Regions from separate parts of the Paenibacillus sp. FSL H8-0457 genome, predicted to be linked through region 1. Evidence: a T-box and tRNA genes for the amino acid it is inferred to sense, from the RefSeq annotation. Region 1 holds a T-box; the other regions hold tRNA genes.
The links. A T-box is a leader RNA that pairs with one kind of tRNA and senses whether it is charged. The one in region 1 lies ahead of metG (methionine--tRNA ligase), so its partner is inferred to be a tRNA-Met.
Positions count from the first base shown of each region.

Region 2: it has a tRNA-Met gene. The T-box ahead of metG (methionine--tRNA ligase) is inferred to sense a tRNA for this amino acid. The anticodon was not compared.
Region 3: it has a tRNA-Met gene. The T-box ahead of metG (methionine--tRNA ligase) is inferred to sense a tRNA for this amino acid. The anticodon was not compared.

Region 1 covers NZ_CP150293.1:2,410,025-2,420,426, reverse strand. Annotated here, with positions in the region: gene MHI43_RS10520 (cytochrome c biogenesis protein CcdA) at 1-134, opposite strand, end outside; gene MHI43_RS10515 (metal ABC transporter permease) at 152-982, opposite strand; gene MHI43_RS10510 (metal ABC transporter ATP-binding protein) at 1,003-1,752, opposite strand; gene MHI43_RS10505 (zinc ABC transporter substrate-binding protein) at 1,854-2,945, opposite strand; gene metG (methionine--tRNA ligase) at 3,158-5,146, opposite strand; T-box leader at 5,233-5,484, opposite strand; gene yidD (membrane protein insertion efficiency factor YidD) at 5,611-5,868, opposite strand; gene MHI43_RS10490 (Fur family transcriptional regulator) at 5,865-6,335, opposite strand; gene MHI43_RS10485 (copper amine oxidase N-terminal domain-containing protein) at 6,570-9,302, opposite strand; gene MHI43_RS10480 (glycoside hydrolase family 3 protein) at 9,458-10,402, opposite strand, start outside.
Region 2 covers NZ_CP150293.1:6,174,188-6,184,589, forward strand. Annotated here, with positions in the region: gene MHI43_RS27790 (peptide chain release factor 3) at 1-67, opposite strand, end outside; gene zwf (glucose-6-phosphate dehydrogenase) at 188-1,735, opposite strand; gene MHI43_RS27800 (YwmB family TATA-box binding protein) at 1,873-2,703, opposite strand; gene MHI43_RS27805 (response regulator transcription factor) at 3,000-3,650, opposite strand; gene MHI43_RS27810 (sensor histidine kinase) at 3,628-4,701, opposite strand; gene liaF (cell wall-active antibiotics response protein LiaF) at 4,744-5,388, opposite strand; gene MHI43_RS27820 (PspA/IM30 family protein) at 5,558-6,244, opposite strand; gene MHI43_RS27825 (PspC domain-containing protein) at 6,246-6,734, opposite strand; gene MHI43_RS27830 (PspA/IM30 family protein) at 6,737-7,414, opposite strand; gene MHI43_RS27835 (hypothetical protein) at 7,489-7,788, opposite strand; tRNA gene MHI43_RS27840 (tRNA-Leu) at 8,142-8,221, opposite strand; tRNA gene MHI43_RS27845 (tRNA-Arg) at 8,230-8,306, opposite strand; tRNA gene MHI43_RS27850 (tRNA-Cys) at 8,319-8,392, opposite strand; tRNA gene MHI43_RS27855 (tRNA-Gly) at 8,404-8,478, opposite strand; tRNA gene MHI43_RS27860 (tRNA-Gln) at 8,493-8,567, opposite strand; tRNA gene MHI43_RS27865 (tRNA-His) at 8,584-8,659, opposite strand; tRNA gene MHI43_RS27870 (tRNA-Trp) at 8,686-8,759, opposite strand; tRNA gene MHI43_RS27875 (tRNA-Tyr) at 8,766-8,850, opposite strand; tRNA gene MHI43_RS27880 (tRNA-Thr) at 8,855-8,930, opposite strand; tRNA gene MHI43_RS27885 (tRNA-Phe) at 8,953-9,028, opposite strand; tRNA gene MHI43_RS27890 (tRNA-Asp) at 9,109-9,185, opposite strand; tRNA gene MHI43_RS27895 (tRNA-Met) at 9,216-9,292, opposite strand; tRNA gene MHI43_RS27900 (tRNA-Val) at 9,327-9,402, opposite strand; tRNA gene MHI43_RS27905 (tRNA-Glu) at 9,495-9,569, opposite strand; tRNA gene MHI43_RS27910 (tRNA-Ser) at 9,586-9,677, opposite strand; tRNA gene MHI43_RS27915 (tRNA-Asn) at 9,683-9,758, opposite strand; rRNA gene MHI43_RS27920 (23S ribosomal RNA) at 9,916-10,402, opposite strand, start outside.
Region 3 covers NZ_CP150293.1:1,813,941-1,824,342, reverse strand. Annotated here, with positions in the region: gene tgt (tRNA guanosine(34) transglycosylase Tgt) at 1-681, opposite strand, end outside; gene queA (tRNA preQ1(34) S-adenosylmethionine ribosyltransferase-isomerase QueA) at 703-1,734, opposite strand; gene MHI43_RS07850 (SpoIID/LytB domain-containing protein) at 1,740-3,830, opposite strand; gene ruvB (Holliday junction branch migration DNA helicase RuvB) at 3,895-4,902, opposite strand; gene ruvA (Holliday junction branch migration protein RuvA) at 4,936-5,553, opposite strand; gene ruvC (crossover junction endodeoxyribonuclease RuvC) at 5,550-6,053, opposite strand; gene MHI43_RS07830 (BofC C-terminal domain-containing protein) at 6,265-6,978, opposite strand; tRNA gene MHI43_RS07825 (tRNA-Pro) at 7,125-7,198, opposite strand; tRNA gene MHI43_RS07820 (tRNA-Leu) at 7,207-7,286, opposite strand; tRNA gene MHI43_RS07815 (tRNA-Arg) at 7,326-7,402, opposite strand; tRNA gene MHI43_RS07810 (tRNA-Gly) at 7,407-7,481, opposite strand; tRNA gene MHI43_RS07805 (tRNA-Lys) at 7,523-7,598, opposite strand; tRNA gene MHI43_RS07800 (tRNA-Asp) at 7,731-7,807, opposite strand; tRNA gene MHI43_RS07795 (tRNA-Met) at 7,838-7,914, opposite strand; tRNA gene MHI43_RS07790 (tRNA-Val) at 8,002-8,077, opposite strand; tRNA gene MHI43_RS07785 (tRNA-Glu) at 8,107-8,181, opposite strand; tRNA gene MHI43_RS07780 (tRNA-Ser) at 8,199-8,290, opposite strand; tRNA gene MHI43_RS07775 (tRNA-Asn) at 8,294-8,369, opposite strand; rRNA gene rrf (5S ribosomal RNA) at 8,379-8,495, opposite strand; rRNA gene MHI43_RS07765 (23S ribosomal RNA) at 8,705-10,402, opposite strand, start outside.

The DNA.
Region 1 (10,402 bases):
TGTTCGTTCTTTAAGTCATTGACCGACATGCCTGTAATAATGGATAAATAGGACGGGTACAGCGGCAGGCAGCATGGAGATATAAATGAAGCGAAACCGGCCGCAAACGCGATGCCGATATTAATATCAGCCATTTGATTTTAGAACCCCCTTATGTCGTAAAGCCCTTTTTGCCGACAAGCGTAATGATGAGCAGGCTGATCAGCAGCAGCACGATGGTGGCGCCGGGTGCCAAATTAAATACGCCGGCAAGCATCAGTCCCCCGATAACGGCAATTTCGGAGATGATCACCGATAATACGATGGAGCTTCGGAAGCTTCTCGCCAGCAATAAACTGATCGCTACCGGAATGGTCAGCAATGCGGAGACCAGAAGCGCGCCCACAATCTTGATGGCGGTACTTACGACAAGCGCCGTCAGCACCGTAATGATCATGTTCATCCACTTGACGGGCAGGCCGCTGACGCTGGCCGCATCCTCCTCGAAGCTGAGCAGGAAAAATTCCTTGAAGAACATAACCACCACCGCAATGACAACGACGGTTACGCCGCCTACCATATAAATATCCGTGGAATCCAGCGTATAGATGCTTCCGAACAAATAACTCATGACATCCGTATTATAGCCCATTCCCAGCGTGAAAAACAGCGAGGCCAGCGCAACGCCGCCCGACATAATAATGGCGATTGACAGCTCGGCATAACTTTTGTAGGCCTTTCTCAGCTTCTCAATCGCAAAAGAGGCCAGCACCGCAAATACCAATCCTGCGGCAAGCGGGTAGACTTCGATCAAAAATCCGAGGGCCACGCCCGCTATCGTGACGTGCGACAACGTATCGCCGATCATCGACAGCCTGCGCAGCACGAGGAATATTCCGATAAGCGGGGCCGTAATCCCGATCAGAACCCCACCGATCAGCGCCCGCTGGAAAAAATCGCTAAGCAAAATATCAAGCAATGACAACGTCTCCTTCTCCTGCATCCATAAGTTTGTTTCTATGATTATACGAGCGAATGCTGCAAGTCCACTTCCGCGCAGTTTTCGATTTCATGGGAATGCCGGACGAAAAACTGAATCTTCCCGTTCTGCGATACCGGCGATTCGCCCAGGTAGTCTTTGACCATGTCCAAATCATGGGTGACCATCAGGAACGTCATATGGTGATGGGCATGCATATGGGTGATCAATTCAAAGAATCCGGCCTGGGTCTCCGCATCAATGCCGATCGTCGGCTCGTCCAGTATAAGCAGATCCGGACGATTGATCAGCGCGCGAGCAAGGAATACGCGCTGCTGCTGGCCTCCGGACAGGGCGCCGATCCGCTTATCGGCAATATCCTGAATGCGCATCACTTCCAGCGCGTCTTCGCATTTCTGATGGTCCAGGCGGCTCAAACGGCGAAACATTTTTTTTCGATTATATAGACCGGACATGACGACTTCGCGCACGGTGGCAGGGAACAGCGGGTTGAACGCATTTTTTTGCGGAACATAACCTATTCGCTCCCAGTCCTGGAATTTACGGATCGGCTGGCCGAACAGTTCAATGGTCCCTTCCGCGGCGGGAAGCAAGCCGACGATCATGCGGAGCAGGGTGGTTTTTCCCGCGCCATTAGATCCGACGATGCCAACGAAGTCCCGCTCTTTTATGGTGAAATTAAGATCCTTGATCACCTGTTGATCCCGGTAATGAAAGGATACATCCTTGATTTGTACGATAGGTTGGTGGCAATCCTGCGCTGCCGGCTCCATAAACAGGCCGCCTTTCTCTCTGTAGTCTCTCTATAATAAATATACGAGTCCGTATACGTTCATAACACGAAAGAAGAGGGGGATATGATCCCCCTTCTTCCTTATTGTAAAGCCTTCGTTAGATTTTGCAAATTTTTCTCCATCAGCGTGAAATAATTCTCGCCGCTGCTAGCCTGCTCCTTGGTCAGCCCCTCCACCGGATTCAGCACCAAGGTTTCCACGCCCGCTTCATTGGCCAGCGTTTTGGCCAGTTTATCCGATACGAGTTCTTCGAAGAAAATATATTTCACTTCCTTCTCTTTCACCGTCTTAGTCAGGTTCACGATATCCTGCGCTCTCGGCTCGGCGTCTGGCGACAGTCCCATAATCGCATGCTGCGTCAAACCGTAGTCCCGGCATAGATAACCGAATGCCTGGTGGGATACGACGATATCTTTTTTCGGCAGTTTGGACAGCTCGCTCGCAAAGTCGTTATCCAGTTTGACCAGCTTCTCTTTTAACGCTTCATAGCGCTGTTCATAGCCGTCCTTATGTTCCGGATCGACCTCGACCAGGCTGTTCTTGATATTTTCTGCCATGACCAGTGCGGATTTCGGGCTTACCCAAGTATGCGGATCCGTATGATGGGTATCCGTGTTCGTCTCGGCTGCCTCTTCCTCGTGATCATGGCCAGCATGATCTTCTTCGGTGCCTTCCTCATGGCTGTGGTCGTGCGCTTCAGCGCCTTCTTCATGACTGTGGTCGTGTTCCTCTTCATGGGCTGCTTCACCATGCCCGTGGCCATCATCCCCCACGGCGTCGATCAGTTGGATCCCTTGGGAAACGATGACTGGTTTCACTTGCGTATCTTTATCGAGACCCTTTAAGAATCCAGGCGCCCAGCCTTCCAACCCTGCACCATTATAAAGAAACAGCTGAGCCTTGGATGTATTGACGATATCCTGGCTCCGCGGCGTCCAATCATGAGGTTCCACGCCCGTTGGCAGAAGATTCACGACATTGACCTCGTCTCCGCCGATTTCCTTCGTAAATTCATATATTGGATAGAAGGTCGTAATGACGTTAACCTTGCCTTCAACAATGCTTCCGCCGGATTTGCTTCCGCAGCCCGACAGGATGAGCATCGCCAGCAACATCGAAGTTACGCTCCAGGTCCAGCCGTTCAGTTTGTTCTTGCTCTTTCTCTTGTTCATGTTCATCTCCCCCACATTCGCTCCGCTCAACTAATCGTAAACTTTACTAAAAAGATTATAAGAGCAGTTCGACGTGATTGTCAACCAAATCGTAAAAGTTACTATTAGTTTTTCATATAGAACTCATGTCCCCCGTATTAGAGGAAAAAAATAACGGCGTACCCTTAACAGGGTACACCGTCTGATCCAACTTAATTCAACGCAAGCGTCATTTATTTCACGATGGCGCCGTTTGGCATGCCCTCCGGCACGGTTGCCAGCGTGAGCTGATCCCCGTAGGAAGCGGCCAAAATCATGCCTTGCGACATTTCGCCTCTAAGCTTCACCGGCTTCAGGTTCGTCACGCAAATCACTTTGCGTCCCACCAATTCCTCCGGCGTATAGAACTTCGCAATGCCGGACACCACCTGCCGCTGCTCAAACCCGAGATCCAGCTGCAGCTTCAGCAGCTTGTCCGCTTTCTTGACCGGCTCGGCGGCGATGACCTGTGCTACGCGCAGCTCAACCTTGGCAAAATCCTCGATGCCGATTTCCTCTTTGAGCTCCACAGGCTCCGCTCCGCTATCGGCGGACGAAGCTGCCGCCGAACCCGTAGGCTCTTCCTCGGCTGCCTTCTTGCCGCCAGTCATGGCTTCAGCGATGTAGGCCACTTCCAGCTCCGCATCCAGGCGAGGGAAGATCGGCTCGCCCTTTTGAAGCTTCGTACCAGCCGGTATGGCTCCGAGCTGGCGTCCGCTTTCCCAAGTTGTCAATTCCCCTTCCGCCAAGCCGAGCTGTTCCCACATTTTCTTCGGCGTGCGGGTCAGGAACGGCTGCAGCAGGATCGATGCAATCCGCAGCGCCTCGACCAAATGGCTCATGACGGAAGCAAGTTCATGCCGTTTGCTCTCGTCTTTGGCCAGCGTCCACGGCTGGGTCTCATCGATGTATTTGTTGCTGCGGCTGACAAACTGGCTGATCGCCGTCAGCGCAACCGAGAACTCCATATTCTCCATGGCAGTTTCGACTTTGTCATAAACGGACTTGGCCGCTTCCTCGATTGCGGCATCAAAAGGCGTTACGCCTGCCGAGAAAGCCGGAACCTCCCCGTCAAAGTATTTATCAACCATGGCCACGGTGCGGTTCAGCAGGTTGCCCAAATCATTGGCGAGGTCGGAGTTCACCCGCTCTACGAAGCTTTCCGGCGTAAACGTGCCGTCCGCCCCGAACGGAACTTCGCGCAGCAAGTAATAACGAAGCGCGTCGAGACCATACCGGTCGATCATCGTGACCGGGTCGACCACATTCCCTTTGGATTTGGACATTTTGCCGTCCTTCATGAGCAGCCAGCCGTGGGCAAACACTTTTTTCGGAAGCGGCACATCGAGCGCCATCAAGATGATCGGCCAATAGATCGTATGGAAACGCACGATTTCCTTGCTCATCAGGTGAACGTCCGCTGGCCAGTATTTGTCATACAGGCTGGTGTCCTCCGTACCGTAACCGAGTGCCGTGATGTAGTTCAGGAGTGCATCAATCCACACGTAGATGACATGTTTCGGATCGCTCTTGACCTTAACCCCCCACTCATAGGTTGTACGGGACACAGCCAGATCCTCAAGACCCGGTTTAATGAAGTTGTTGATCATCTCGTTCTTGCGGGATACCGGCTGAATGAAATCCGGATTCTCCTCGTAATACTGAAGCAGGCGGTCCACATACTTGCTCATGCGGAAGAAGTAGCTCTCCTCCTTCACGAGCTCCACCGGCCGTCCGCAGTCCGGACAATTGCCGTTGACCAGCTGACGTTCCAGGAAGAACGACTCGCAAGGCGTACAGTACCACCCTTCGTATTCGCCCTTGTAGATGTCGTCCTGCTTCAGCAGACGTTCAAATACATCCTGCACCACCGTGGTGTGGCGCTTCTCCGTGGTACGAATGAAGTCTTCGTTCGATATGTCCAGCTTTTTCCACAGATCCTTGATGCCTGCCACGATGTCGTCAACGAACTGCTGCGGGGTTTTACCGGCCTCTGCCGCTTTGCGTTCGATCTTCTGCCCGTGCTCATCGGTCCCCGTCAAATAACGGACATCGTATCCGCGAAGCCGTTTGTAGCGGGCCATGGCGTCGCCGGCCACCGTTGTGTAAGCATGTCCGATATGCAGCTTGTCGCTCGGATAATAGATCGGCGTCGTAATATAAAACGTCTTTTTGTCTGCCATTGTAACCTTCCTTTACCGTGAAATTGATTGTCGCATCAAGCGATTCCTTAGGAAAACCAGCAGTAAACAGCAAAAAACCCCCGCCCCTATGGGACGAGAGTTATTCTCACGTGTTACCACCCAAATTCCCCGTACCCTTGCGGGCAACAGGCTCATCTGCCGTCATACGGCGTCCATTAACGCTGGCTCACGCCGCTTCTTTACGGCAGCCACTGGCTGCAGCGCTCAAAAACGGATCCTCCAAGACCATTTTCCGAAATTCGCCAAGACCGGTTTCCAGCTCCTCCGGCTCTCTGTTCAAGGCAAGCTTTTCGTACTTATCTCTTCCTCGGATATACCTATAATTTCTTACATTTTAATCAAACGAGCCGCAGCGTGTCAAGGTGTGCATCGATCCAAGGCATCCCCCTGGCTGCGGGCGGCATGCTTTCGATTATCATCCATATGATACCCCAAAAAAATCGCTATTCCTCTGTCCATGAAGACGACATCTTATCCTTGCGCGGCGGGACCAAATCGATGCCTCCAGGATGAAAGGGATGACATCTCGCGATCCGCTTAGCAGCCAGCCAGGAGCCCTTCAGCGCACCATGCACCTCAATCGCTTCCAGGGCATATGCCGAGCAGGTTGGATAGAAGCGGCAAGTCGCCGGTTTCAGAGGAGAAATGAATTTCCGATAGAAGTGTATCGGCACCTTCACTACCCTGCGCGCCGTGCTCATGCCCGGCTGTCCCGATTTCCTCCACCGGCCTGCGAAGTTTCCTTATCGTTATTGTCCTTGCCGCAGTCCCGGCAGTATCCGAACACTTCGAATTTATGCTGGACCACCTGGAAATCGTCCGGTGCATCGGTCAGCTGCATCGGGCAGAAGGTAATCGGATATGTCTTCTGGCACTGCAGGCAGATCATGTGATGATGATGGTGTTCTTCGCTGCAGCGTCCCCGGAACTTGACGCCTTCCTCGAACACGACTTGCTCCAATACACCAAGCTCGTACAATACCCGAAGATTCCGGTATACCGTATCAAAGCTCAAACCGCTGTACTTCCGGCCCATATATTCGTATACATCCTTGGCCGTCAAATATCCAGGATGTTCCCCAAACAATTTGGCAAGCGTCTTGCGCTGATCGGTAATGCGCAGCCCATGTTCCGACATGGCGTCGATGATCTGTTCCGTCGTAAGCATACGCAATAACCTCCTCTACTTGAAGATACTCTCTCCTTATAATGCCTGAAAAAAATGACAGCGTCAATGAAAGCGGTTGTGAACAGGCAAACCGCCTGACAAGCAGCCAGGAGCTTGAAAGGCTAACAGACGGCATAAACCTGCCCCCTCCCTCGGCAAAAACCAACAAAAAGGACAGCCCGGGCCGTGTTTCGGCTGATGGGCTGTCCGCTTGTTGTTTATGAATAAATAGGATTAGTTCTTCACTTGCGGCAGAGGCTGGAGCAGTATGTTGATCGGCAGGCTGCTTCCCGGTGCTGCCGTAAACAGAATTTCCACCGTCTGCTCGTAATTTCCCGTACGATAGAGAACGGCGGCTTCATTCGGCGCAGATACCGCGCCACCGCTTGTGTTCGGCGTCTGAATGATGTTTCCGTTCACCATCATCGCGCCCATGTATTTGCCTCCGCGCGGATTCAGCGTGATCAGCGTATTGGGTGCTACGCGGTGCAGCTTGATTTTGTACAGAACGCCGAAGTTGCCGGCGTTGGATTGATATGAACCGTTAATGCCGTCATACCCTTCCAGGTTCGGATCGTTTGTCTTATCACCAAGCGCAAGACGCGTTGGCGTGTTGCCTACCAAATCATAGGATTCAATGATTCGCGTCGAGTCCGGGTAGGTTCCCCGGTTATGAACGCCATCGCTCGGGTGAAGCTTCAGGTATGGCAGTTTCTGGATCGGATCCTTGGCTTCATCGATCATGATGACATCATATCGAATCGGCGAATCCGAATACAGGTCGGCAAACATGGACAGCACCTGCTGATTCTTCATGGTTTGCGCGCTCAAATCTTGCAGGATGATCCGGCTTTCGCCAGGGGCGAGCGAAATCGTCTTGAATGCATCCGCTGACTGCATGGACTCGAGATAGCGCTGCACAGCCGCTTTCCCCGTAGCAGTCGGAATGTTGATCGGACCGCCCAAACCGGTATACTCGGTGGTCAGACGCGCCGTCATCGTGTTGATGTTGGTCGCTACGACATACATCTTCATGTTCTTCCCGGTTGCATTCAAGTGGTGAATCATGAAGCGCGTGCTGGCATTGCCGATCTCGCGATATACGATACCTTCCTGATAGACGGTTTCCGGAGAGTTGCTGCGAATCAACAGGTACGGCTCGGAGCTTCTCGTAATCGGCATCAGATTCCATGTCGGCACGGCCGATCCGTCAAACGTGTATTTGTCGCCGATGCCCGTAAATAATTGATTGAATTGATCGCGCGTATACAACACTTCGCTTGTTACGTTGATGATTTTCTCGTATGAGCTGGTCGCCCCATGCTTATCGGTCACGATCAACAGCACTTTATGCGGCCCTGCCGTAAAGAAAGCCTGATCGTTGTTTTCCCACTTAAACGTAATTTCATCGCCGGGATCGCTGTCATAACTCATGTTAATGTACGTAATTTTCTCGCCGATCTTGTATTGCTGTTTATCCGTGTCGAACATGGCCACAGGCGGCGTATTCGGTGCGGATACATGAATGCTCAAAATATACGGATCGCTCCACTCCCCGCTGGCGTCCTGTACCGAATAGGAAACCGTATGCACGCCAGGCTCGTCAAACACATCTTCCCGGCCTTCCCAATGCTCGTCTACGATAGCCAGGCCTGTCGGCGAATAGGCATTCGTCTTGTACGTTACCTTGGTTTGTCCGGCAAAGATTTCACCAGGCTGCACCGTAAAGGATGCCACCGGCTTGGAGCTCAGGCTCAGGATGATCCGCTTGTTCGGCTGGTCGACCCGGTAGGTGATGTCCAGCGCTTGCGTGATGCTGGTCAACGGCACCATAAACGTATTATTGGACTGGTAAGCCGGTCCCTTCATCGATTTTCGAACGCCGTTCACCGTGTATACGCTGCTGTTCGTCTTAAAGCGCAGTTCATCGTTACCTCGGATAATAATCGTTTCCTTTGTCTTTCCGTCATAGGTCAGCTTCAGGCCGACACGGTCGACGAGGGATCGAATCGCGACATAGGATACGCCATTCTTGACTGCCATAGGCTGTCCGGCGGTATACGCTTTTCCGTTCTGATACATCTTGTTGCTGTTCATCATCAGGATCAGGTCATTCGGACCGAGGTTCGGTATGTTCGGAACCTCGCTGCCGGATCCGCCGCCGCTGCTGCCTCCCGGCTGTTCGCCGCTGTTGCTGCCGCTGCCCATTCCGGACAGATCGAGAATCACCTTCTTCTCCGGCTGGTTCACCGTGTATGGAATATCAAGCGCTTGCGTTATCGCGGTCAGCGGTACCATAAATACGTTGTTGCTCTGGTAGGCAGGGCCTTTCATCGGACGCACCTGTCCGTTGACTTTATAATTGCTGCTTCCTGTCGTGAATCGGAGCTCATTGCCATCCTTAAGGATAATGGTTTCCTTCGTCTTATTATCGTAAGACAGCTTAAGTCCTGCCCGCTCCACCATGGCGCGTATGGCGACATAGGATACCCCTTGCTTCACGGCCATCGGCTGTCCCGCTTTGTACTGCTTGCCGTTATGGTACATCACATTGCTGTTCATCAGCAGCACCAGTTCGTTAGCAGCTGCATTGGTAATGCCGACTTCGGGCTTGCTTTCGGCCGGGCTTCCCTCTTCGTTCTCAGATACTTCATTATCGGAAGGATCGCTTGCCGAGTCCTCCTGCTGTTCATTGGGTTCAGAAGGTGTGGCATTCGGATCGCTGGTCGTGCCTTCGATTGAATCGGAAGGTGTTTCTGTTGGCGTTGCCGGCGTTTCCTCCGCTTGCTGCAAGTCCGTCTGTTGTTCTCTGTTTGCCTGGCCTTGTCCTTCCACCGGGGACTGCAGCGCTGGTTGCCCGTTTAGCGCCGGAGCTGTAACATCCGGTGATTCAGCTGCCACGGGAAATGCCATGGATACTTGGGCCGCGGCAAGGACTGTAATCATCGAGATTCGTTTGAAATTCATTCTCTACTCCTTTAAAACTCTCAGTATAGTCTGTCTGCCTCTATTGGACATACTATTAGACGCCGACTTTCCCGAAAAGTTGCTCAGAAATGGCTGGAAAATAGGAAAACCGGAGCATTCCTAGGCAGGAAGACTCCGGTTTGAGCAACCATTATTTAATTATTGACATAGTCCTGATTACCGGTCCAGCCGAGAGGATAGGTCTTGCTGATCCCTACCGGAAGCTTACCCTCAGGCCTAACTTTGCCAACCAATACACCCGCGGCGGCATTCATGTAGTAAGGCGTATTCTCGTAGCTGCACAAATACGCGGGAACTGGCGGAAGATCATTGATATCGTACGGATTGCGGGTTGCGACGATAACGAGCGTTACATCCTCAAGCTCGCTCAGCCTGCTTACAAGCTTCTGCTGACCTTGTGGAAGACGGCTCTCGGAGGTGTACGTAGCCACCACGATCTGCTTATATCCTTCCGCCGCTTTAACGGCCTGCTCTACCTCTTCGTCGGACATATCCGTCCCGACGCGCAGATCGTCTGCCTGCACGCCGTAACTTCTCAGGGCATCCCCTAGCGTGTAGCTCTTGCTCCATGCTTCGTCGACCTGGGTCGCCTGAAGCAGCTCCGGCCAGATTACGGCAACCGCCTGCTCCGGCTTAAGAGGCAGCTGCCCTTCGTCTTTTACCAGCGTGATTCCCCTGCCTGCGATTTGAGCGAGCAGCTGTTTGGTCTCTTCGGCAACCTCGCCAATCGGGTGGACGGGAAGCTCTTCAGCGAGTTTCGCATTACGTTGTTTGAGCGCCAAAATCCGATCAACGGCTTTGTCGATCAGCTCTACCGGGAGTCTCCCGCCGCGGACGGCCTCGATGACCGCCGTAATCGCTGCCGTCTGCTCCGACAGCGTATGGCTGACCAGCACGCAGTCCGCACCTGCTTCGATCGCGCGGATCGCACCTTCCGGAATGCCGTGCTCCTTGGAGATCGCATGCATCTCGAGGCAATCCGTCACGATCAAACCTTCGAAGCCCATTTCCTCCCTCAGCAGCCCCGTTAATACAGCATGAGAAAGCGTTGCAGGCAGATCACTCGGCTCAATGGCCGG
Region 2 (10,402 bases), 3.4 Mb from region 1:
GGGAAATAATCGCGAACGTGCGACGCTTATCCACTTCCTGCTGCAGTTCATCTATTAGCTTTGCCATTTCACTTATCCCTTCGTAACTAAAGTCATGTATATCATTGTACCACAATTCATACGCAAATCATCCCCATGCGCCGTGCGCATGAGGATGATTTTTATCGCATAAATTTTAGCTAATCTTCTATTTTTTCAACCACACTACGTTATCCTCAAGCTGACCGTTAACCGGCCACCAGTGGAAGCCGTCTTCCTTCAGCAGCTCATCCGCTTTGTCAGGTCCCCAGGAGCCGGCAGGATACGATTCCAGCTCGCCCTGGTTCTCTCTCCAAGCGCTAGCGATGCGATCCACGAAGGACCAAGCGGAAGCCACTTCGTCCCAACGCGTAAAGTAGGTGGAATCCCCGCGGGCAGCATCATGCAGCAGACGCTCATACGCTTCAGGAGAGTTGATGCCCACGATGCAGCTTTGGCAGAAGTCCATCGCAACCGGAGCGATCTCGGACTCGGAGCCCGGCTTCTTCGCGTTGATCTTTACGTAGATGCCTTCCATCGGGTTAACCCGGATAACGAGCAGGTTAGGCTCCAGGGAATGCTTTTGGCCCAAGTATACGTTGGTTGGCATCCGTTTGAACTCTACGACCACCTCGGTCGTCTTAACCGGAAGGCGCTTGCCCGTGCGGATATAGAACGGTACGCCCGCCCAGCGGAAATTATCCACGAAGACTCTGGCCGCAAAATAGGTTTCCGTATTGGATTCCGGATTCACCTTATCCTCTTCACGGTAAGCCGGCAGATCTTTGCCGCCTGCGGAACCGCTCGTATACTGACCGCGAACCACGTTGTTCTTGACTTCTTCGTTTGAGGCATATGGACGCAGGGAGCGAAGCACCTTCACCTTCTCATCGCGAATATCTTCTGCGAGCAGACGGCTAGGCGGCTCCATGGCAATCATGGTCAGCAGCTGCAGCATATGGTTTTGGCCCATATCCCTGAGTGCCCCCGCATGGTCGTAATAACCCCCGCGCTCCTCGACGCCAACCGTTTCACCAAGCGTAATTTGGATGTTGGCAATATGCTTATTGTTCCACAGAGGCTCGAAGAAAGCATTCGCAAAACGGATAACCTCGATGTTCTGCACCATTTCCTTCCCGAGGTAATGGTCGATCCGATAGATCTCCTCTTCCTTGAACACTTTACGGATCTCTTCGTTCAGCTTGGCAGCGGACTCCAGATCGTAGCCGAACGGCTTCTCGATCACAAGACGGTTCCAGCCCTCTCCGTCAAGCATGCCGCCCTTCATCAGGTTGAACGATACGCTGCCGAACAATTCCGGTGCAAGCGCGAGATAGAACAAGCGGTTGCCCGGTATATTAAATTTCGTTTCCAATTGCTCCGTTTGTTCGCGGAGCTCACGGAAACCGTCAATATTGTTGATATCTAAAGATTTATATTCAAAATGCTGTGCAAATGCATTCCATTCACTATCCTGTTCCGAACTATATCGGCAGAATTCCTGAATCGAACGATACACGTCCTCCCGAAACTCCTCTTGGGTGCGCGGACGCCGCGCCACGCCGATTACAGCAAAATCCTCATCCAGTTTTCCTTCACGATAAAGACTGTAGATCGCCGGAAACAACTTACGTCTTGCCAAATCACCAGTCGCTCCAAAGATGAAAAATACAGCTCCCGGTGTCTTCATTGTATCTAGATTTTGATTTTCAGCCATGGCTCCTCATTCTTTCTATGAATTATAGTGTATTTTTATGCATCGGCACTTAACTCGATGTGATGACATTTTAGCATATTCATTTCAAGTATGCTATCTCATTCCGTATTTTTTCATCGGAGTTTCAGATATTATTTTCAATATTCTATTGTAATGACGGGAAATCCGATCGTTATTCTACTGCTTTTCTTCACCGAATCTTCATGCACCGCGATCTGCATATGAATCGGCGTGTCGCCGCTCTTCACAAAAGTCCCCAGCGAAGGCGCCTCATAGGATCGGCTGATCGTTGTAACATCCGCATAATCCTCAACGGAACGAAGCGGAAGCTTTCGGGCTACAGCCTTTTCTACTTGGGCCATCGTTCCATCCACGCTGCCTGACTTCGTTGCATATCCTTGAATGGACGCATTCCACGTATTCGGTATGCCTGCTTGCTCCATCCGTTCTTGAACATGCTGCTGAAGGCTCACCATTTCCCGGGCCTGCGCTGCCGCCTCTCCGACAAGCATGACTCTGACATAACTATGGCCTTGCTTCGTGAGGGCCCAATCCAAATTCACGGAGACGCCCGATCGATCGCCTTCCGCTTGGAAAACGTCATTTCCTTGAAGCTCGTTTGAGGTAATGCCGGAAAGCCCTATTGCGCGAGCCAATTCTTCGGCTGCTGTCTTAGCTTGATCCTTAGAAATCGAATTTATCATTTCGCCTTGAATTTTTACCGTGAGGAGCGCGGAAGGATCCATATGTTCCTGTCCAAGGGCTGTAAGAAGCTCCATATTGCTTTCGGCTGTAGTCCCTGCTTCTGATGCTCCATTCGCCGTTCCCTTCCAAGCTGACGCCTCTGCCGTTTGCGGAACCGATTCCTCCCCATTGCGTTCCGTTGTTCCCGCAAAACCCGCCATCATCCCTGCTGCCCCGCACAGCAACAACATCATCACAATCAGCTGTAAACGTATCTTCCGCATCGTCAGCCACGCCTCCTCGTACGAATCTATCAATCTAGTAAAAGGATGGCCGCCTCACTGCAGATTTATACATCGCCATATAAAATGATCCTGCTATTACCGTTTTAAAAATCTCTCTTCCCCTTAAATAAATAAAAAAAGCCTCCCGATTGGGGAGTCTTTAAGCCTGCCTATCATTGTTTACATGGATATGTTGATACCCGACGCGTCGCATCACGGATCTGTTTAGAACCGCGCTCAGCATCTCAAAACTGTTTATTTCACGTTCATAAGCATAAAAAAAGAGCCGGCACTCCTTACTCAGCCAGCCCATTTTTATAAGCGTAGATGGCAGCTTGGGTCCGATCCTCTACCCCCAGCTTGCCCAAAATATTAGTCACGTGAAACTTCACGGTTTTGATGCCTATAATCAAATCATCGGCAATGTCCTGATTGGATTTGCCCTGTGCCAGCAATCGCAGCACTTCCATCTCCCGGTCCGTCAGGTCATTATGCGCGGGCGCTTCATTTTGCGGATGGCGGAAACGATTCATCATCTTCGAAGCGACCTGGGACTCCAGAACCGACTGGCCCCGTGCGGCGGCACGTATAGCATCGGCGACCTCGGAAGCCCGGGAGGTCTTCAGCAGATAACTGAATGCGCCTGCTTCAATGACCGGATACATCTTCTCATCGTCCAGATAGCTGGTCAGTACGATCACCTTAAGATTCGGAAATTGCTTCATCAGCTCCCGCGTGGTCTCAATGCCGTCCATCCCATCCATGACCAGATCCATCAGCACCACGTCAGGATGATATTCCTGCGCCAGGCGTATGCCTTCCTCGCCGCTGCCCGCTTCGCCTACCACCTCAATGCCGTCTTCTGTGCCAAGCACGGCAGCCAAGCCGATCCGCACCATCTCATGATCATCCACCAGCAGTACCTTAATCGGTGCTTCCATCTCCATCCCCCCGTTTGCGTTCTTCGTTTATGAGCGGCACGATAATCTCAATCCGGGTCCCTTTACCCGGGGCCGTGATGAATTGTAACGAGCCGCCGATTTCCGTCACCCGTTCCTGCATGGTCGAAAGACCGTAGGAAGTCTGTTTCTTGTCGTCCAGTTCGAACCCGACCCCGTCATCTCGCAGCATTACCCGAACGGTGTTCTGCCTGCGATGAATCCGGATGTCCATTTTTTCCGCCTTCGAGTGCCGAAGCGTATTCGACATGGCCTCCTGAATAATGCGGAACAGATGATTTTCAATCCCTTTAAGCAAATGTATGTCATCGTCCATCTCAAACGTAATTTCCATAGGCACTTTGATCCGCAATTCCGTGATCAAATCCCGCAGCCCCTGTTCCAGTGCTTTTCCTTCGAGATATACCGGCCGCAGATGAAGGAGTAGCGCCCTCATCTCGGACTGTGCCACAGCCGACATTTCCTCAATCAGAGCCACCTGGCGCTGCGCTTTGTCAAAATCCTTATCCAGCGTCCTGCCCACAGCTGTTGCCGTCATCGAGATGGCAAACAGCTGCTGAGAAACCGCATCATGGAGCTCGCGCGCCAGACGCTGTCTCTCTTCTACGATCGCCGTAACCCTGGCCTGCTCGGCTAGCTGGGCATTGTTCGTGGATAACCGCTGCAGGGAAGACACCTGATCCTCCCAGCGCTTGCTGATCTTCACCAGCTGTTCTCCAAGCCGGCCCACTTCGTCTTCGCCGATGTCCGGCATGACGTCCGTCAGACTCCCTTTTTCCCAGTTCACGAGTGTTTCCCTAACGAGATCGACCCGCCGTTTTACCCGGTATCCCTGGAAGAAGCCATAAATCGCTCCCAGCCCGATCGGCAGCAATACCAGGGTTATGCCTGCCTCGATCCGGTTCTTCCACGTCTCAAACGGTTGAAGATAACCATATGTATATAATAAATAAAGGACAACGAGCATGACAACCAATCCCAGAAGGGTCCCCTCACGCATACTTCGGGTAATGATATTTGCTTTCTTTTCCGTTTCCACGGGGCAACCCTCCTGAATGGTTTACACAAAACAATACGTTTATTATGTCATTCTTATATTCAAATCTCCGCCTAAATAAGAAACGATAAATTTCATTTTATATTCGCTGGTCTCATAATTGGGCGATTGATATTTCACTCGGTTCAATATGCCGGTTTCCTTCCGGTCGTCCATATGAATCGATCCAAACAAGATGAATGCTTCGATCTCCACCCCGTAATAGTCCGGGATCATCAGATCGATATCACCGAGCATTCCGTGGAACATGAGCACCGTTTGGCGTTCCTCGGGAAGCGCCAGGGACAGATCCACATCTGCTTCCCCGAGCACATGCCACACGCTCAAGCTGCGCATCACCCAGGGTGCACGGTCCCAGTCAAAGTTGGACATAAAGTTCTGCTTCTGAATATATCTGGTCGTGGTATGGGCCCGTTTGGACTTGCCGTAGAAAATACCCAGCGATATCAAACTGACGCCAATAATCAACATAAGATGCTCGAGCAGCAGCAGCACGGCTCCGACGCCGAGCAGAATGTACCCCTTCTTCACATGGCCTTGCCTGATCTGAAGGACGCCCGCGAAGATGAGCAATAGGGCGACAATGGTGAAGAAACCAAACCATCGGCCGAAAAGCATAATAAAACCCAAGCTGATTAAACCTACTGCTATCCAGCGGTTTCTGTCCATGTCGCACCTCCTTGATGACCAAGATATAAGCTCGGAAAAGCCATATCAGTGAGATGTTCCCCACTGTATGGCTTTGCCTGTACTATACGACAATCTCATTCGTATAGCATATCATATGAACACGGTATTCGAATACGCTTTGTTCTTATTTTGCTGACTTGCTGAGGAATTACTCGGATTTCGAGGATTTCCCCATTTTGTTTTTCAACGCTTGCAGCTGCTCATCCACCTTCAGTTGCTTCTCAGCATCCACTGGACTTGTGTATGCTGCGTTGTTAGGGCGGTATGGTGCGCGAAGCACATCAGCTTCAGCTTCCATTTGCATGATTTTTTCTTCCATGCGGTGGAAGCCCATCGAAGCACTGCCGCTTTCAATGGTATGCAGGCTGCTCACTTGAGACATTTGCTTCTTCGCTTTCGCCATTTGAGCGCGAGCTACAAGCTCATTGCGCTTGTTGCGCATTTTGTAGAACTCGTCTTTCATTTCATGCAGCTGAGCAACAAGCTCTTTCGCTTGAGCCTCGGATTGCAGGTGCAGTTCCACGTACTCGGTTTCTTTTTGATCGAAATAGATCTTTTCTTCAAGCAGCTTGCGAGCCACTTCTTCTTGACCGTTTTTCAGAGCCAATTCCGCCTGAGCTTCACGTTGTGCCGCCATCTTCACAGCCTCATCGACGCGCTGCTTCATGCGACGCTCATTTGCCATTTGCTTCGCAACCGTTACCTCTGCTTCATGAATTTCTGCCTCCATGTCGCGCAGGTACTGGTTCAGCATTACGATCGGATCCTCCACTTTATCCAGCAGCTCGTTCACCGATGCTTTCGTCATATCCTTAATTCTTTTAAATACTCCCATGTTATTTATCTCCCTTCTCATAGTTCGAAAGTTTTTTCTTCAATTCTTCGATTTCTTTTTGCATGGCTTTTCTTTCAATATCCTTCATCATCGCATCCAGATCGGAATCGGTGGACGCGTTCGTTCTTGTGCCGTTGGGACGGTCATATTTGGGACCAAAGCTTCCATGCTCATTAGGATTAGGGTAGCCTTGATGACGTCCATAAGCGTCATTGTAGCTGTTGTAGCCTGGCCCCGGGCCCGGATGGTCGTTGTAACGGTATCCGCCGCCATGTCTTCCTTGCGGTCCGTACGGATCGTGATAATACGGCTCTTTAGGAACGACGAGGGTTGCAATCAGATAGATCAACAGCGTTGTACCGCCTGTGAAAAAGATACTGACTACAAATATGATTCTAAGTAGGGTAGATTCGACTCCGAAATGATCGGATATACCGCCGATCAACCCTGTGAACATCTTGTCTCGGGTGGAACGGTACAATCTTGTCATGGTTACTCCTTTCCGCTGTTATTCAGCTTTTGCTTCAAGCGGGCAAGTTCCTTTTCCAATACCGTGGAGACGGATTCTCCAGCCTGATCCATGTATTCCTGCCCCATGCGGCGTAAATCGCGAAGGCTTCTGGCTTCCAGTTCCCAGTCGCTGATACGGTCCTCGAGGCGATTGAACATCTTCGGTACATCATGACCCCCGCCATAGGATCCCGTACGTTCATTCATTTTTTGCTGAAGACGAAGGGTTTCCACTCGGGCAACATAATACTGGCGTTTGCTGTAGACCGTCTGATATTCCATCCGCAGCTCACCGAGCTGCTCCTCGATTTCTTTCAACGACTCCAGGCTTGAGGATAACAGGCCTTGATACTGTTCAATCTTTTCCTCATAAATCAGCTTCTCCTGCAATGCCAGCTTGGCAAGATGCTCTTCGCCGGCCTTCAAGGCAAGCAGTGCCTGCTCTTCGCGTTTAAATCGCATGGTTTCCGCTTGATCCACCTGCTGTTTCAGCTGTCTGGAATGTACTTGGCATTGCTGCTGCAGCTTCTCGGCCTCAGCAATGTCCTGTCTGGTTGAATGTAGGAACTGGTCAATCAATCGAACCGGATCCTGGCTCTGCTCGAGCTTTTCATTCAATGTTGCTACGGTTATGTCTCTTATCCGCCGGAAAACACTCATATCGGCTTAGCCCTCCTCATCTATCATGATCTGATCTGTTGTTTATGCAGGTTATATAATGTAGTGGTTCCTTATCAATAACGGGGTCTTCCATTCTTCAATCGGGACACTCCGTAGATGATTAAGATGACACCAAGGATCGGACCGATCAGCCAAGACAGTTTACCCATCAACCAGATGATCCCGATACCGAGAATGATCCATCCCATCAAGGTATTGCCTCTTCGAATTCCGTAATATCCCAAAGCAACCATCAGTATCGGAATTAGAAGACTGAACAACCATCCAAGCAGAGGACCGAATACTCCCAGAAGAACCAAGATCCCTAAACCAATCAACAGGATACTCATTCCATTGCCTTTTGAATTCCTCATTTATACACCGCCTTTCTGTTGTTTGATCGTTGTTTCATTTGTTCAACCTTATGACTCTATTCTAGGTAATTTCGAGTTTGACTAAAACGGCCTGTGGACGGTTTTTGGACCTAGACCTAAGGCGGGGCTTCCTATAGACCTACGTCCAACCCCTGCACTGGTCTGCAGTTTTTGCGTTACATCCGTGAACGAACACACTCCTGTTACCGTATCACTTATTGAAGGAACATCGATCTACAGGAGAACGACTTCAGCAGCTGCGATTGGGAGTGGACTTGTCGTGTGGATGCATCGATGGAGAGACAACAAAAAAAGGAATGCAGACGTTGATCGTCTACATTCCTTTTGATTGATGCCGGTGAAGGGACTCGAACCCCCACGGTTTCCCTCACGATTTTGAGTCGCGCGCGTCTGCCAATTCCGCCACACCGGCTTACACAATGGCGTGCCCTAAGAGATTCGAACTCCTGACCTTTTGATTCGTAGTCAAACGCTCTATCCAGCTGAGCTAAGGGCACATATGTTTGTTATGGAGGCGCCACCCAGATTCGAACTGGGGATAAAGCTTTTGCAGAGCTGTGCCTTACCACTTGGCTATGGCGCCAGAAATAAAAATGGAGCGGACGACGGGAATCGAACCCGCGACCCTCGCCTTGGCAAGGCGATGCTCTACCGCTGAGCCACGTCCGCAAACATAAAATCAATGGCTGGGGATATAGGATTCGAACCTATGCATGACGGAGTCAAAGTCCGTTGCCTTACCGCTTGGCTAATCCCCAATATGATTTTGTAATATGGGGCGATCGAGGGGAATTGAACCCCCGAGTGCCGGAGCCACAATCCGGTGCGTTAACCACTTCGCCACGACCGCCATATTGTACTATAAATTGATTCGATTGGCAGGGGCAGCAGGAATTGAACCCACACTAACGGTTTTGGAGACCGCTGTTCTACCTTTAAACTATGCCCCTAAAAACTGGTGGAGGATGATGGATTCGAACCACCGAACTCGAAGAGAGCAGATTTACAGTCTGCCGTGTTTAGCCACTTCACTAATCCTCCAGAATGGTGCCGGCGAGAGGACTTGAACCCCCAACCTACTGATTACAAGTCAGTTGCTCTACCAATTGAGCTACACCGGCGTATAAAATTATAAAAGGTACATGGTGGCTCGGGACGGAATCGAACCGCCGACACGAGGATTTTCAGTCCTCTGCTCTACCGACTGAGCTACCGAGCCATAGAGCTCATTTCGGACTTTGACGAATCCCATATCGGATACGCATCTCATCCCAAAGTCATCTATGAAACTTGTAAAAATGGCGGAACTGACGGGATTCGAACCCGCGATCTCCTGCGTGACAGGCAGGCATGTTAGGCCTCTACACCACAGTTCCACGAGGCACTATCGCTATTGCGATATAAATTGGTTGCGGGGGCAGGATTTGAACCTACGACCTTCGGGTTATGAGCCCGACGAGCTACCGAACTGCTCCACCCCGCGTCATTAAAAGGGTTGCTGCAATGGTGAAAAATCATGGTGGAGGCTGAGGGGATCGAACCCCCGACCCTCTGCTTGTAAGGCAGATGCTCTCCCAGCTGAGCTAAGCCTCCGTAACAAAGCGACTTTTATCATACCAAAATCTGATATAAGAAGCAAGTGTTTTTTAAGAAAGGATTCTCATCCTCTGATGCATTAAAGAAAGTGGTGACCCGTAGGGGATTCGAACCCCTGTTACCTCCGTGAAAGGGAGGTGTCTTAACCCCTTGACCAACGGGCCTTGCTTAAAATAATAGTGGCGGAGAGAGAGGGATTCGAACCCTCGAGACGCTTTTGGCGCCTACACGATTTCCAATCGTGCTCCTTCGGCCAACTCGGACACCTCTCCATAAATGGCTCCCCGAACAGGACTCGAACCTGTGACAACTCGATTAACAGTCGAGTGCTCTACCAACTGAGCTATCAGGGAACAATATTCAATTCAAGTGATTGATCACCTGAAAACTAGATACGAAACGATATTTGCAGCACATTAGACTCCGTAGCATTCACCCGATGTGGTATCGGGGTCCCCAGAAAGTATTCGGCGTTGCTCCAAAGCTTCGCTTCACTTTTTGGGGTATTTTTTGGATAAGCCCTCGACCGATTAGTATTGGTCAGCTCCATGCATTGCTGCACTTCCACCTCCAACCTATCTACCTCGTCGTCTTCAAGGGGTCTTACATACTGGGAAATCTCATCTTGAGGGGGGCTTCACGCTTAGATGCTTTCAGCGCTTATCCCGTCCGTACGTAGCTACCCAGCCATGCTCCTGGCGGAACAACTGGTGCACCAGCGGTACGTCCATCCCGGTCCTCTCGTACTAAGGACAGCTCCTCTCAAATTTCCTACGCCCACGACAGATAGGGACCGAACTGTCTCACGACGTTCTGAACCCAGCTCGCGTACCGCTTTAATGGGCGAACAGCCCAACCCTTGGGACCTACTTCAGCCCCAGGATGCGATGAGCCGACATCGAGGTGCCAAACCTCCCCGTCGATGTGGACTCTTGGGGGAGATAAGCCTGTTATCCCCAGGGTAGCTTTTATCCGTTGAGCGATGGCCCTTCCATGC
Region 3 (10,402 bases), 600 kb from region 1:
CTGCTTCGATTCTCCCACACTAAGTCCACCAATAGCATAACCCGGGAAATCCATGGAAGTCAAATCACGGGCGCTCTGACGGCGAAGATCCTCATGCATGCCTCCCTGCACGATGGCGAACAGGGCTTGGTCTTCCGGTCTGGCATGACTCTTCAGGCAGCGTTCAGCCCAGCGGGAAGTCCGCTCGGTGGATTGTTTGACGTATTCATACTCCGCAGGATAAGGCGGGCATTCATCAAAGGCCATCATAATATCAGATCCCAGCGCGTTCTGAATCTCCATTGCGACCTCCGGAGAGATGAACAGTTTATCTCCGTTCAGATGCGAACGGAAATGTACGCCTTCTTCCGATATTTTTCTCATTTCCGCCAAGCTGAATACCTGGAAACCGCCGCTATCGGTCAAAATCGGCCGGTCCCAGTTCATGAATTTGTGCAGTCCGCCTGCTTCCTTCACAATATCATGTCCCGGTCGCAGGAAGAGGTGATAGGTGTTGCTCAAAATAATGTGGGCATCCATCGCTTTAAGCTCTTCCGGGCTCATCGTTTTTACGGTTGCCAACGTTCCTACAGGCATGAATGTCGGCGTATCGATTACGCCGTGGGGGGTGTGCACTCTGCCGAGCCTGGCGCCCGATTGTTTGCACGTTTTAATATGTTCGTAAGTAACAGCTGCTGCCATGGTAATAACCAACCTCCGAAATTAATAGATAAACATCGCGTCGCCAAAGCTGAAGAAACGGTATTCTTTGTCTACGGCTTCCTTGTACGCATGCATGATGTGTTCGCGTCCGGCCAGCGCGCTGACCAGCATGACCAGCGTGGATTTCGGCAGATGAAAATTCGTAATCAGCGCATCCACCACGGTAAAAGAGTATCCCGGATAAATGAAAATGCTTGTCCAGCCGCTGCTCTCGCGCAGAGGCTCGCCCTTTAACTGTGAGCCTACCGTCTCCAGCGTTCTGCAGGAGGTAGTCCCTACGGCGATAACCCGGCCGCCGCGCCGCTTCGTTTCGTTTAGCAGGTCTGCCGTTTCCTGGGATAGGGAATAGTACTCTTCATGCATGACATGGTCCTCGACCTGGTCCACGGACATCGGGCGGAAAGTTCCCAGTCCCACATGTAATGTAATAAAAGCGATGTCGACTCCCTTGGCACGTATTTGTTCCAGGAGAGCCTCCGTGAAATGAAGGCCGGCCGTCGGCGCGGCTGCGGATCCTTCATGCTTCGCGTATACGGTCTGATAACGATCGCGATCATCCAGCTTTTCCTTAATATAAGGCGGGAGCGGCATTTGGCCCAGTTCATCCAGGATTTCTTGGAAAATCCCCTTATACGAGAAGGATAAGGTGCGAGCACCCATTTCTCCTTCCTCCTCGATGACCGCCTTTAGTTTCCCCTCGCCAAAGGAGATCACGTTTCCCTTTTTCAGCTTCTTGCCGGGTTTTACGAGTGCTTCCCAGCGATCTTCTCCCATATTCTTCAGCAGAAGGACCTCGGCTTTCGCGCCTGTATCCTCCTTTTCGCCGAACAATCGAGCCGGGATTACCTTCGTATCGTTTAAAACGAGCGTATCGCCCGGATTCAGGCTGTCTATGATATCCGCAAACGTCTGGTGGCTGATCTGTCCGCTCTTTTTGTTAAGCGTGAGAAGCCTGGAAGAACTTCGATCCAGAAGCGGCGTCTGCGCAATTAAGTGTTCGGGTAATTCAAAATCATACAAATCCACATTCATGTCGGTCAGTCCTTCGTTATAGTCGTGTTGCGGTAATAGTGTTGGAGTATCTGCTTATAATCATACCCTTCGTCAGCCATTCCTTTGGCACCCCATTGCGACATGCCCAGTCCGTGGCCGAAGCCTTTACCGGTAAATTTAAAGCCCGGAGAGCTTTCGATTACGCGTGCTGTCCCCGTTCCATTCATCACCACGGTACCGGAGCCTTTGACGTTTCCGTTTCCGCTTCCGGAAATGACGGATACCGTTTGACCGCTCGAAACCGTTGATACCGCACCATTCGCGCTCAATACAGTATAACTTCCGGTCGATTCAATATCAAACAAAGTGCTTGGCAGACCGTTAAAAGCCGACCGGAACATATCCGGATATTTTACGTCCAGAACTTGACCGTTGGCTTTCACCGTAAGAGCCCGCCCCGATGGGCCTCGTTCCGTTACATCCAGCGAAGTGATGGAGGCCGGTAGGCTATTGGCGGTTTTTCCTTTTAAAGTGGCCAGCAATTGATCCGAAGTATAAGGCCCACGAACCCATTCGAAGCTGTTGGATTCCGCGACTTTGTCCAGGACGACGGCCGTTTCTCCCGGATTCATCTTGCTTACGGGCTCAACGTTCGATTGGATCAGCGGCAGCGGACGCACGTTGGTATCCTTCGCGGTAACGGTCATATAAGGAAGCCCTGCCGATGTTGCATTGCCGGTTTCCTTTACATTATCCTCACGCACGTAACCCGTAACGCCACTCGGAAGAAGCACATGATACCAAGCTTTAAGCGCGGCCTGGGATGAGGAGTCGCCAGGGCTTTCCACCGCAGCAAACAGATCGTTACGGTTGCCCCAGACCTCGGTGGAGTCCGCCGTCATCCCGCCGCTGTTGGAGGAAAACACGGTTTCCACGATTTTGCCGTCTTTCATGACGACTTCGCCGTCGGTTGCATCCACTGCCTGAATAATGCTTGGATACTCATAAGCCGTCCCATAGTAGGCCTGGCTCAGCGTGGTGTCCACGACATGCGCTACTTCGAACTTATTTCCTTGGAAGAGCGCATAGCTGCGCGCTGCCACGGCCTGTGCCTTCAGAGCCTCGGTTCCCCAAGAAGACGGCACCTCCGCCCCCACGACGGAATAAAGGTACTGCTGGAACGGCAATTCGTTGACGAGGTATAATTGACCGCTCTTTTGCCCGATCTCCAAAGCGCCCCGATAGGAGCGATCGGATCGCTCCTTCACATTCGTTCCCGCTCCTGATTTCCCGTCAACCCGCAGAACGGATTGATTACCTGACAGCATGTAATGCGTCACCTCTTGGGGAGCCGCCAGATTCAGGCTTACGTCACTTCTTATGATAAGACCCGGCGTGTTGGCGTTCTGTTCAACCAGGCCGCCGGATACTTTGGCAGCTTCTTTCTTGACGGCAGCGAGATCGGCTGTGTTCGCCGCTTCGCCTACCCACACCTCATAAGCCGAAGTTTCCCCGGACGGCACCATAACATTGAATGCATCCAGACCGGCATCGGCGTACGCCTTACGCACGGTCTCGGCCTCTGTCTCCGATCCGTACGATCCGGCAGACAGATGCAGCGCGCCTTTAACGGCTGGCGTTTGCCCATTCAAATATGCAGCCGCTGTCTTCGCTGTACGCGCAGCCGCATCCGCGGCCGCTTTTTCTGTACCGTACATGCCGGCGTACAGCTTGTACACCTTGCCATCCGCAAACAGCATCGGTTTGTCACTTGTCGCCTGCAGCTTTTTCGCTGCTTCCGAAGCGGCTTTCCAATCCGTTGTCTCAAGCACCTTAACGCGGTATGTATCCACGCTCATCCGGACCTGCTGGTTCGCAGGGATACTCATCAGAGTCTGATGAATACTGGAGGCAAGCAGCGATGCGGTCAGAGCCTCGGCGGATTTCAGCGTCACGGCATTCGTCGTCGATTTATACTGGCTTCCCAGATCCAGGAACATCGCAACCCGAATCGTATCTAACGAAGGGGCGGCTGCTTGCACGGCGGGCGCGCTCCATAAGCTTCCGGCAACAGCCAGCGACAAGAGTCCTTTGGTGGTCCAACCGAATAATGATTTCGTCCAGTTCCTATCCATGTATGTCTTTCCTCCCGTAACTAATAGGATATGGTATATGGCATAAATGTCATGATTCCTTCAGCTAGCGGCGATCCTCCGGAAAGGGAATGCCTAAATGCTGATAAGCTGTAGGCGTAACGACGCGTCCCCGCGGCGTACGCTGCAAATAACCGATCTGTAGAAGATACGGTTCATAAACATCCTCTATGGTTTGGCTTTCTTCCCCGATGGTTGCGGCAATGGTATCCAGTCCCACAGGTCCCCCGCGGAAGCTCTTGATCATGGCGTTCAGCATTTTGTGATCGATAAAATCCAGGCCCATCGGATCGATTTGGAGCATCTTCAGCGCTTCCTGCGCGATGCTTGGCGTGATCATGCCGTCGCCCCGAACCTGCGCATAATCGCGTACCCGCTTCAACAGGCGGTTCGCAATGCGCGGTGTCCCCCGAGATCTTAGGGCAATCTCTTCTGCAGCCTCTCCCAATATCTCGATCCCCAAAAGATCGGCATTGCGTGACACAATGTAGCTCAGCTCATCTACCGTATAGAATTCCAGACGGCTTACCACACCAAAACGGTCCCTCAGCGGCGCTGAGAGCAGGCCAGCCCGGGTTGTCGCGCCAATTAGGGTGAACGGCGGGAGATCCAGGCGAACGGAGCGTGCGCTTGGCCCTTTCCCGATCATAATATCCAGCGCAAAATCCTCCATGGCCGGATACATCACTTCCTCCACCGTCCGGTGCAGCCGGTGGATCTCGTCAATAAACAGGACGTCTCCTTCCTGCAGATTGGTCAAAAGCGCCGCCAGATCGCCAGGCCGTTCGATGGCCGGGCCGGACGTCGTCCGCAGATTAACGCCAAGCTCATTGGCGATAATATTGGCCAGCGTCGTTTTGCCTAGTCCCGGAGGACCGTACAGCAGCACGTGGTCAAGCGCCTCGTTACGCATTTTTGCAGCCTCGATATATACCTTCAAATTTTCCTTTACTTGATTCTGTCCTATATATTCAGCCAAATAACGAGGACGCAGACTAAGTTCGACAGCCTGTTCGTCCATCATCAGATTGGCAGAAATAATTCGATCATCCATCTATATAACTCCTCTCTTGCAGCGATGCTCTATCTATCCAGCGAATAGCTGCTGCAGTGCCCGTTTCATGAGCACATCGACGGATTCGCCGCTTGCGCCGGAATCCTTGATCTTCAGCCAGACTTTATCCAGCTCGCTATCCGTATAACCAAGCGCCTTCAGGCCCTCGCGAGCCTCGGACCATGCCGAGCCGCCATCATCCGCTTCCGGCTCCTGGATGGCAAAAAGACCGGTCATCATGCTCGCATTCCCGAAGCCCTCAAGCTTATCCTTAAGATCCAAAATCATGCGCTGCGCTGTTTTCTTGCCGATTCCCGGAAGTTTGATCAAGAAGGATATATTCTCTTGATAGATCGCGGAAACCACATGATCCGGAGATCCTCCGCCGAGTATGCCGAGCGCCACGCGCGGGCCGATTCCCGAGACCTCGATCAGCTTACGGAACAGCTTCTGCTCCTCCCGCGTCGGAAACCCAAACAGCAGAATGGCATCCTCACGAACGTGATGATGGGTGAAGACCGTCACGGTTCCTTCCGTTTTGGCAAAAGCATACGGATTCGGACAAAACACCCGGTATCCTACGCCTTGAACATCCAGCACAATATATTCACTCTCTAAGTGGACAACCTGTCCCCGTAAAAAATCGATCATTTTCGCAATACCTCATTTAATTTGGAATTAAGTGTGTAGGAATGGGCGTGGCAGATTGCCACGGCTAGAGCATCCGCCACATCGTCGGGCTTTGGGATGCTCTGAAGCTTCAGGAACATCCTGACCATTTCCTGTACCTGCTTCTTCTCCGCCTTGCCATAGCCGACGATGGCCTGCTTAACCTGCATAGGCGTATATTCTGCAATCGGGAGTCCGCGCTGGACCGCCGCCAGTATGAGAACTCCTCTCGCCTGGGATACGGACATCGCGGTGGTGACGTTGCGGTTAAAAAATAATTTCTCGAACGCAACGGCCTCCGGCTCATATTTATCGATAAGCTGCAGCATGCCTTCATACACGTGATGCAGCCTCTCTTCATCCGGTGTATGGGCTTCCGTCTGGATGCAGCCATACTGGACCGGCGTGACTTTGCTTCCAACCTTATCGACAAACCCGAAGCCCACAATCGCAATCCCCGGGTCGATTCCTAAAATGCGCAAACCAATCTCTCCTCTGATGAAGCGAACATATGTATCGTTCTCCCATTATAACAAAAGTTCGGCCTCAATTGAGGAAAAACTTTGATCCCATAAGCTACAGTTCTATATCTTCCCTGACGGCACCGCCGATGGAACGGCTAAACACCAAAAAACCGCCCGGAAAATTCCGGGCAGCTGCGGCTTTGGTGATGAAGCGACAAGCATGGATGTTTCAAGGGCTAGGGCTCATGACATTTTCGGCCATATCCCGTGCATAGTCGCTAAAGGTTGACAGTACACTGTTGTACTCTTCCATATCTTGAATTCGAATACCTTCTTCAAGCTGCTGAATCACGTCTTTAGGCAAAGAGGATTCCATCGAGCCGACATCCAGTTGGAAGAAGGTGCGCATGACCTTCTCTTCTTCCGGCGGGCCGTCAAACAACGTTAAGTTCCCGTTGGCATCGATGCTCATATAGGCTTGCCGCTTGCAGGCGGGTGAAAGGTCGGATACGGTTTGCTCGAGCCAGACATTCCCTTTATTATCCAACCGTCCCTGCCATAAAGGATTTTTATTCATCAGTTCATAAATGCCGTCCGCCGTAAGCTTTCCCATATCCTGCTCTTCAATGCCGCAGACATACGTGATGCGGACATGAACATGCTTCTTTCCCTTCGAGGTATTCAGCTTCTGCATGAATTCCCTCTGATCCTGCCTGCGTTCCTCCTGCTTATCATCCTCGATTTGCAGGTATTGCATCGTTTCAACAGCCAGCGGCGTTTCATCGAAAGTAGCGGTGAGCAGCCTCTTCATCTGATCGGTTATATTCTGGCCGGACCATACCATGACACCTACGAGCACTACGATCGAACAAGACCAAATCGCGCGTCTCCAACGTCTCCACCGTTTTCTGAACAGTTTCTTGAAGAAATGAAAAACACTCAAGGTTATCCCCTTCTATTCAATGTTTTTCATATTGTGACCGGGATGCTGTCAAAATATTCAGTTCCGCTCTTGCCGTTGGCATCATTTCTATCCATAACAAAGAAAGACCGCCTTCAGATATACTGAAAGCGATCTTTCGGTTTGAATCGGGATGACACGATTTGAACATGCGACCCCCTGGTCCCAAACCAGGTGCTCTACCAAGCTGAGCTACATCCCGTTAATTAATGCCGGTGAAGGGACTCGAACCCCCACGGTTTCCCTCACGATTTTGAGTCGCGCGCGTCTGCCAATTCCGCCACACCGGCACAAAGAAATTTCATAAGTTAAGCATCTGATTGTAAAAATGGCACGCCCTGAGAGATTCGAACTCCCGACCTTTTGATTCGTAGTCAAACGCTCTATCCAGCTGAGCTAAGGGCGCAAAATGGAGCGGACGACGGGAATCGAACCCGCGACCCTCGCCTTGGCAAGGCGATGCTCTACCGCTGAGCCACGTCCGCAAATATGATATGTATTCCGTTTCCAGCTCTCTTGGTAAAGATGGTGAGCCATGAAGGACTCGAACCTTCGACACCCTGATTAAAAGTCAGGTGCTCTACCAACTGAGCTAATGGCTCTTATTACTAAGAGTTAAAGAATGGCGGAACTGACGGGATACTCTCACTACGTTCGAGACTGCGAAGTCTATGCTAACGAAGCTAAGCTCCGACGAACCCAATATGGATTCTCATCCCTGAAGCTAATAAGAATGGCGGAACTGACGGGATTCGAACCCGCGATCTCCTGCGTGACAGGCAGGCATGTTAGGCCTCTACACCACAGTTCCAAGAGGCATTATCGCAATTGCGATATAAATTGGTTGCGGGGGCAGGATTTGAACCTACGACCTTCGGGTTATGAGCCCGACGAGCTACCGAACTGCTCCACCCCGCGTCATTAAAAGGGTTGCTTATATGGGGTCCCCGAAAAGTAATCGGAATTACCTGCGAAGCGTGAGCTTCACTTTATGGGGATGAAATATGGTGGAGGCTGAGGGGATCGAACCCCCGACCCTCTGCTTGTAAGGCAGATGCTCTCCCAGCTGAGCTAAGCCTCCATCTGGATTGTTACATGCGTTAAAGAAAGTGGTGACCCGTAGGGGATTCGAACCCCTGTTACCTCCGTGAAAGGGAGGTGTCTTAACCCCTTGACCAACGGGCCGTATATAAAGTCCTTGCTGGCGGAGAGAGAGGGATTCGAACCCTCGAGACGCTTTTGGCGCCTACACGATTTCCAATCGTGCTCCTTCGGCCAACTCGGACACCTCTCCGTATGGCTCCCCGAACAGGACTCGAACCTGTGACAACTCGATTAACAGTCGAGTGCTCTACCAACTGAGCTATCAGGGAATATGTACCGCTTGGCGACGTCCTACTCTCCCGGGACCCTTCGGTCCAAGTACCATCGGCGCTGGAAGGCTTAACGGTCGTGTTCGGTATGGGAACGCGTGGAACCCTTCCGCCATCGCCACCAAACGTATATTCAGGATACGGCATCGCCAAATGCCGTGACCATCCTCCTTGCAAGCATAGCTTGTACACTTACAATTCAGTTTTGATCACCTGAAAACTAGATACGAAACGATATTTGCGTTGATTAGAATCCGTAGCATTTACCCGATGTGGTATCGGGGTCCCCGAAAAGTATTCAGCGTTGCTTCAAAGCTTCGCTTTTTGGGGTGTTTTTGGATAAGCCCTCGACCGATTAGTATTGGTCAGCTCCATGCATTGCTGCACTTCCACCTCCAACCTATCTACCTCGTCGTCTTCAAGGGGTCTTACGAATTGGGAAATCTCATCTTGAGGGGGGCTTCACGCTTAGATGCTTTCAGCGCTTATCCCGTCCGTACGTAGCTACCCAGCCATGCTCCTGGCGGAACAACTGGTGCACCAGCGGTACGTCCATCCCGGTCCTCTCGTACTAAGGACAGCTCCTCTCAAATTTCCTACGCCCACGACAGATAGGGACCGAACTGTCTCACGACGTTCTGAACCCAGCTCGCGTACCGCTTTAATGGGCGAACAGCCCAACCCTTGGGACCTACTTCAGCCCCAGGATGCGATGAGCCGACATCGAGGTGCCAAACCTCCCCGTCGATGTGGACTCTTGGGGGAGATAAGCCTGTTATCCCCAGGGTAGCTTTTATCCGTTGAGCGATGGCCCTTCCATGCGGTACCACCGGATCACTAAGCCCGACTTTCGTCCCTGCTCGACTTGTAGGTCTCGCAGTCAAGCTCCCTTATGCCTTTGCACTCTTCGAATGATTTCCAACCATTCTGAGGGAACCTTGGGGCGCCTCCGTTACTCTTTAGGAGGCGACCGCCCCAGTCAAACTGCCCGCCTGACACTGTCCCCGTACCGGATTACGGTACCAGGTTAGAACCTAGATACGATCAGGGTGGTATCCCAACGTCGCCTCCACACAAGCTGGCGCTCATGCTTCTTAGGCTCCCACCTATCCTGTACAGATCGTACCCAAATCCAATATCAAGCTGCAGTAAAGCTCCATGGGGTCTTTCCGTCTTGTCGCGGGTAACCTGCATCTTCACAGGTATTAAAATTTCACCGGATCTCTCGTTGAGACAGCGCCCAAGTCGTTACGCCATTCGTGCGGGTCAGAATTTACCTGACAAGGAATTTCGCTACCTTAGGACCGTTATAGTTACGGCCGCCGTTTACTGGGGCTTCGGTTCACAGCTTCGGGTTTAACCCCTAACCGCTCCCCTTAACCTTCCAGCACCGGGCAGGCGTCAGCCCGTATACTTCGCCTTACGGCTTCGCACAGACCTGTGTTTTTGCTAAACAGTCGCTTGGGCCTTTTCACTGCGGCCCCCTCGGGCTATTCACCCTACCGAGGCACCCCTTCTCCCGAAGTTACGGGGTCATTTTGCCGAGTTCCTTAACGAGAGTTCTTCCGCGCGCCTTAGAATTCTCTTCTCGCCTACCTGTGTCGGTTTGCGGTACGGGCACCTTCACCTGACTAGAGGCTTTTCTTGGCAGTGTGAGATCATGACCTTCGCTACTGTAATTTTCACTCCCCATCACAGCCCAGCCTTATCGATGTGCGGATTTGCCTACACATCAGCCTCACTGCTTGGACGGACATCCATCAGTCCGCGTCACTACCCTCCTGCGTCACCCCATCGTTCATAACGGTTTACGGTGGTACAGGAATTTCAACCTGTTGTCCTTCGATTACGCCTTTCGGCCTCACCTTAGGTCCCGACTTACCCTGAGCGGACGAGCCTTCCTCAGGAAACCTTGGGCTTTCGGCGGATCAGATTCTCACTGATCTTTTCGTTACTCATACCGGCATTCTCACTTGTATGCTGTCCAGCGCTCCTTACGGTACACCTTCAACCTACATACAACGCTCCCCTAC